DNA from 3 places in the Rahnella contaminans genome. Region 2 is predicted to be linked to each of the others. Evidence: predicted binding sites of a transcription regulator. Region 2 holds the regulator's gene; each other region holds the start of a gene.
The links. Region 2 encodes PhoB, which activates phosphate uptake and scavenging genes when phosphate is short. Its sites were predicted from a motif close to CTGTCATAAAACTGNCNNAT; they were not measured.
Positions count from the first base shown of each region.

Region 1 (2,271 bases), on a different contig from region 2:
AGCTTCGAAGCGACGCAGCAGCAGATTCCCGCGCTGTACTGCGGTATCCAGTGCTTCTTTGGCGCTTTTCTTACCGCTCCAGACGCTTTCCAGTTCTTCATCAACGATGGTACGGATCTGCGGCATGTTGCCCAGACGCAGACCTTTGGTGAACGGTAATGGCGGCTTGTTCAGCATCTGGCGGGTGGCAACGTCAGAACCCGGATTCTTCTCGTAGAAGCCTTCTTTTTTGGTCAGCTCATACGCCGCAGTCGTCACCGGCAGATAACCGGTTTTCTGGTGCCATTCGGCAGCGATTTCCGGCGTGGTCAGGAATTGCAGGAATTCGGCGACGCCTTTGTAAGTGTCTTTGTCTTTGCCGTTCATCACCCACAGGCTTGCGCCGCCGATGATGGCGTTTTGTGGTGCGCCTTTGATGTCTGCGTCGTAAGGCATCATGCCCACGCCGTAGTTGAATTTGGAATACTGACGGATGTCGGCCAGTGAACCGGAAGATGCGGTAGTCATCGCGCAGTCGCCGTTATAGAACTTGGCGGTGGATTCGTCTTTACGACCAAAATAGGTGAAATCACCTTTTTTGTTCATGTCTTCGAGCATCTGAATGTGTTTGATTTGCTCTGGTTTATTGAATTCCAGAACCGCATCGGTGCCGTCGAAGCCGTTGTTTTTGGTAGCGATTGGCAGACCGTGCCACGCGCTGAAGTTCTCAATCTGGATCCAGCCCTGCCAGCCGCTGGCGTAGCCACACTTCATGCCGGCTTCACGCAGTTTTTCGGTGTACGCGGCCATATCCTGCCAGGTTTTCGGCGGCTGATCCGGGTTCAGACCGGCTTTCTTAAACGCATCTTTGTTGTAATACAGCACCGGCGTGGAGCTGTTGAAAGGCTGGGATAACAGACGGCCTTTGGAATCGGAGTAATAACCGGAAACGGTCGGCACGAACTGGGAAACGTCTTCTTTGATGCCTGCATCACTGAACACTTCGTAGACCGGTTTGATGGCTTTGCTGGCCATCATGGTCGCGGTGCCTACTTCGTAAACCTGCAAGATAGCCGGAGCATTGCCGGTGCGATATGCCGCGATACCGGCCGCCAGGCTTTCGTCGTATTTGCCTTTATAGACAGGCACGATTTTGACATCAGGGTGTGTCTGGTTAAAACGGTCGGCCAGCGAGTTCACTTCTTTGCCTAATTCGCCGTCCATTGAGTGCCAGAAAGGAATTTCTGTCACAGCGAAGGCATTGGCGCTGAAAGCCAGCGTCAGCGCGGTGCCGATGACCGTTTTTTTGAGGTTGATGAACATGCCTGTCTCCTGAATTCTGCTGGTGTAAAAGGGGCAGAGATAAATGGGGTATTGAGAAACGTTTTTATGCGGAGGTAACATGACACGGCTAAATTACAGATAAATAACAGTTAAATGACATTAACGTTACAGCAGCATGAAGTGCAGGTGACGAACAGATGGCAAAAAAGAAGGCGCATCGGGTGAACGATGCGCCTTATAAAGAAGGGAAATCCGGGGGTTTTACAGCGCGCGTTTCAGGCGGGCAACCGCCTCCTGCATCTGCTCTTCGGTCGCGGTGGCGAACGACAGACGGAAGGTCGAGTGATCCGGGTTATCGGCATAGAAGAATTCGCCCGGCACAAACACCACGCCCTGCTCCAGCGTCTTTTTCATCCACTCAGCGCAGTTACGCGGCTCGCGGAAACGTGCCCACAGGAACATGCCGCCTTTCGGATATTCAAACGTCAGCACGTCGCCCAGTTCGCGTTCCAGCAGTTCGGCCATGACCTGGCATTTCTTTTTATACGCGGCACGAATGGTTTCGATCTGCTTCGGCAGACGGCCAAGACCGAGATAATATTCCGCAATGCTCTGCGACAACGCGCTGGCGTGCAAATCTGCCGCCTGTTTGATGATGGCGACCTTATGCAACAGCCAGTCAGGCATAATCACCCAGCCCAGACGCAAACCCGGCGCCAGAATTTTAGAGAACGTCGAGGTGTAGATAATGTTATCCGCGTGACCGAACAGGGCTTTCGACAGCTCAAACAGCGTCGGCTGGCGTTCTTCGGTGAAACGCAGTTCGCCGTACGGATCATCTTCTACAATCAGGAATTCGTGCTGTGCCGCCAGTTTCACCAGCTGCTCACGGCGCACACGGCTCAGGGTCACGCCGCTCGGGTTACCGAACGTGGGCACCAGATACACGCCTTTAATCTTTTGTGTTTTCAGCAGTTCCGCCAGCTCATCGACAATCATGCCGTCGCC
Region 1 is NZ_JAADJS010000007.1:43,443-45,713, forward strand. It holds gene ugpB (sn-glycerol-3-phosphate ABC transporter substrate-binding protein UgpB) at 1-1,302, opposite strand, end outside; gene GW579_RS21980 (aminotransferase-like domain-containing protein) at 1,525-2,271, opposite strand, start outside.
Region 1: a site for PhoB is predicted at 1,404-1,423, ahead of ugpB (sn-glycerol-3-phosphate ABC transporter substrate-binding protein UgpB). Genes of this name have one in related genera too.

Region 2 (2,271 bases):
CGTAATGTTCATTATTGAGTTGCAGATTCAGGGCACGGCTGAAGTCACGGGTCTGGATCCAGGTGCGGAATTCCGGATAACGCAGCAGGTTAAAAATATGCTGGCCGTTATCTTCCGGCCAGCGGAAACCGAGCAGATCCTGCGCCAGTCCGTTACACCAGAAGATATTGCCTTCTTCCGTCGCCAGAACCACCGCATCCGGCAGCGATTCGGCACCGCTGCGGAAACGTTTGATCAACTGACCTAATTCACGACGACGTCGCCGGTTGCGCATCTGCATCTGGTTCAGCCCGTAAAACAGCGGTTCCCAGCTCCAGCGCCCGTTCGGCGGGGTGATGCTGCGGTCAAGCCACAGCCAGTGAGAGAGTTTAAGCTGATTGTAATAATTCCAGCCCAGCGCCGCGACCAGCGACGCAAAGAGGAGCCAGCCGAAATGGCCGACGAAAATTCCGAGGATCAGGGCTGGCAGACAAAAGAGAAAAAATTCGCCGGCCAGACGTTTCCATGACAAACGTTCTAACACACAGGTTCTCCGCTGTGGGGGACTCAATAACGCGTTGAGAAACGATATCCGGTACCACGAACAGTCTGGATCATTCTGTCATGTCCACTGGTTTCCAGCGCTTTACGCAAACGACGAATATGCACGTCTACCGTGCGATCTTCCACATAAACGTTAGTGCCCCACACGTTATTGAGCAACTGTTCTCTGCTGTAAACGCGTTCGGAATGGGTCATAAAGAAGTGTAACAACTTAAATTCGGTCGGCCCCATATCGAGCGCCTGCTCGTTGGCCATCACCCGGTGAGACGACGGATCCAGACTGAGCCCCAGCATGTCGATCACTTCTTCGACCGCCATTGGCGAAATCCGGCGCATCACCGCTTTAATACGGGCAACCAGTTCTTTTGGTGAAAACGGTTTAGTGATGTAATCATCGGCACCGACTTCCAGGCCGCGCACCCGATCTTCTTCTTCACCGCGAGCGGTCAGCATCATCACCGGAATTTCGCGGGTCAGTGCTTCACGTTTAAGGTGCTTAATAAACTGAATACCGGAACCGCCGGGTAGCATCCAGTCGAGCAGGATCAGTTCTGGGTAAGGTTCCACTAACTGGCCAATCGCTGAATCAAAATCTTCAGCTTCTACTGCCTGATATCCATTCTGTTCCAGTACAAAACACACCATTTCACGGATTGGAGCTTCGTCTTCAACCACCAATATACGTCTAGCCATCGTAGGTCCTGCCAATAGGTTAGCGATCTTTTATTTGATTGCGGGCGCCATTATGCGTCAGTTTTGTGACAGATTTATGAATGAAAATGATGGTTCATTTAAGGCAAATATGACAGATAAATTCCCGCCATCCTGCTGAAATTGGTCTGATTTATCGGGGACAGGTTCCCCCGCCGACGTTTATACTTTGCACCATTGTCGTCATACAGGGTTCACACGGGAGTCTCATGCGCCTGATCCACACCTCCGACTGGCACCTCGGCCAGTACTTTTTTACCAAAAGCCGCGCCGCTGAACATCAGGCATTTTTGCGCTGGCTGACCGGTCAGGTGCAGCAGCATCAGGTGGACGCCGTCATTGTCGCCGGGGACATCTTTGATACCGGTTCGCCGCCCAGTTACGCCCGCGAGTTGTACAACCGCTTCGTGGTGGAATTACAACAAACCGGCTGTCAGCTGGTGGTGCTGGCCGGGAATCACGATTCCGTCGCCACGCTCAATGAATCCCGCGAACTGCTTTCGTGCCTGAATACGCGGGTGATCGCCACCGTAGGCGAAAATCTGGAGGAACAGGTTTTAGTGCTGAACACGCGTGAAGGCCAGCCCGGCGCGGTGTTGTGTGCCATTCCGTTTTTGCGTCCGCGCGATTTACTCGCCAGCCAGGCCGGACAGTCCGGCAGCGACAAACAGCTCGCGTTGCAGGAAGCCATTGCGGCGCATTATGACGCGCTGTATCAGGCCGCACTGGCGAAGCGTCAGAAACTTGGTGTGCCGTTGCCCATTATCGCTACCGGCCATCTGACCACCGTCGGCGTCAGCACGTCTGACTCCGTGCGCGACATCTATATAGGCACGCTCGACGCCTTCCCGGCCCAGGCATTTCCGCCGGTAGATTACGTGGCGCTCGGGCATATTCACCGCGCCCAGTGCGTCGCAAAAACCGAACATATCCGTTACAGCGGCTCGCCGATTGCCCTGAGTTTTGACGAACTGAGCAAAGCCAAAAGTGTGTACTTACTCGATTTCGACGGCGCAA
Region 2 is NZ_JAADJS010000002.1:644,673-646,943, reverse strand. It holds gene phoR (phosphate regulon sensor histidine kinase PhoR) at 1-523, opposite strand, end outside; gene phoB (phosphate response regulator transcription factor PhoB) at 547-1,236, opposite strand; gene sbcD (exonuclease subunit SbcD) at 1,464-2,271, shown strand, end outside.

Region 3 (2,271 bases), on a different contig from region 2:
ATCCACGTTCAGGGAAGAGAGTTGCGGATAGTACATGCCGGTCACCTGACGCAGAGATTCCAGTGCGTTATCCAGGTTATTGCGGGCAGTCACTTCGTTAGCCAATACGGTGTCGTATTGTGAACGGGCGTTTTGCACGTCAGTGATAGCCACCAAGCCAACATTAAAACGCTGCGTGGTTTGATCCAGCTGACGATAAATAGCCTGTTTCTGCGCTTCGGTATAAGAGAGTGAATCGATCGCACTCAATACGTTGAAATAAGCCGTCGCAGAATTCAGGATTAAAGATTGCTGGTCAGTCTGGTAAGACACATCCTGAATACCGGCAGTTTTTTCCTGCAAGGTCAGTGCGCGCCATTTTGACATATCAAAAAGGGTCTGCGTTAATTGCAGGCTGGCGCTGCCAACATCACTATTAACGCCATTCGCATCGCGGTAGCCATTGGTATAACCATAATCCGCACCCAAACCGAGTTGCGGTAATAAAGGACTGCGGCTTTCGTTGATTTTTTCGAATGCAGCATCCCGGTCAGCAGCGGATTTGCGCAGGTCCGGGTTACTCGTCCTGGCTTGCTGATAGACCTGCATCAGGTTTTCGGCCTGGCTTATCGTACTGAAGCCGCCCAGGCTGAGTCCGATGAGAAGGGGGAGCAGTTTCTTCATTTGCATTCCTTGTTGTGCAGCAATGTTGTTATGTATGGTGGCGCAGTCAAATAAACCAATAGACGCGGATTCTAGCAGAGTCAGGCTAGCGGGGAGGTTGGCTTAACGTGCCTTCCCCGCTGGATGTGCCTAAATCTATCACAAACAACCTTGATTATTATTAACGCATTTTCATCAAACTGACCTCAAAGGACGATAAATTGCCTTTATGAGGGAAGAGGAAAACAATCCATGTGTGCATTCAAAAGTTCACCGGTTAGTTTCGGTAAAGATGATGTAGAAATTATTGCACGTGAGACGCGATATAAAGGTTTTTTTTCTATTATTGCATATCGGTTTCGTCACCGGCTGTTTAATGGGGAAATGAGCGGCGAAGTTGTGCGTGAAGTTTTCGAAAGGGGCCATGCAGCGGTGCTGCTGCCTTATGATCCGCAGCGCGATGAAGTCGTGCTGATTGAACAGATCCGCATCCCATGTATTGATTCCAGTGATACCCCATGGCTTCTGGAGATGGTCGCCGGTATCATTGAAGAGGGCGAGACAGTCGAAGACGTCGCCCGCCGTGAAGCACTTGAAGAAGCGAACATTGTGGTAAAACGCTGTAAACCGGCTCTGAATTACCTGGCCAGCCCGGGCGGAACCAGCGAGCGTCTTTCTATTATGGTCGGCGAAGTTGATGCGACAACGGCAGAAGGAATTCACGGTCTGGAAGCAGAGAATGAAGACATCCGGGTGCATGTGGTCAGCCGCGAACAGGCTTACCGCTGGGTGGAAGAGGGAGCGATAGATAATGCGGCGTCAGTGATTGCCCTGCAATGGCTGCAGCTACACCATGAATCCCTGAGAAAAGAGTGGGCCAACGAATGATTAAGCGCTATACCCCTGATTTCCCTGAAATGATGAGATTGTGCGAAACCAATTTCGCACAATTGCGCCGTTTGATGCCGCGCACCGATGAGCCCGGTGAAACAGTGACATATCAGGTGAGTAGCGCCACATATTGCCTGACGATCCTCGAATCGACGCGCTATACGTCGCTGGTGGAAATCAAACAGACCGCACCGGCCGTCAGTTACTGGAGCCTGCCTTCACTGACGGTTCGCCTGTATCACGACGCCATGGTGGCCGAAGTGTGTGCGAGTCAGCAGATCTTTCGCTTCAAAGCACGCTATGATTACCCTAATAAAAAGTTGCATCAGCGTGATGAAAAGCATCAAATTAACCAGTTCCTGGCGGACTGGCTGCGTTATTGCCTTGCGCACGGAGCGATGGCAATTCCGGTGTGTTAGACAGACTTCAACAACAAAGGAAACGATTTGGAAAGCCTGTTTAAACTGCCTTTGGTGAATGGGGCCAAAGTCAGAATTCTACAGATTACAGATACCCATCTTTTTGCCGGTGAAGATGAGACATTGCTGGGCGTGAATACGTTTAACAGCTATCGCGCGGTGCTGGACGCTATAAAAGCACAGCAGCGCGAAGTCGATATCATCGCGGCAACCGGTGATCTGGCTCAGGATCAGTCGGTGGAAGCCTACCATCAGTTTGCCCGTGGTATCAGCGAACTGGCGGCACCCTGTGTCTGGTTGCCCGGTAACCATGATTTCC
Region 3 is NZ_JAADJS010000005.1:309,306-311,576, forward strand. It holds gene tolC (outer membrane channel protein TolC) at 1-663, opposite strand, end outside; gene nudF (ADP-ribose diphosphatase) at 895-1,530, shown strand; gene GW579_RS20665 (DUF1249 family protein) at 1,527-1,952, shown strand; gene cpdA (3',5'-cyclic-AMP phosphodiesterase) at 1,980-2,271, shown strand, end outside.
Region 3: a site for PhoB is predicted at 832-851, ahead of nudF (ADP-ribose diphosphatase). Genes of this name have one in related genera too.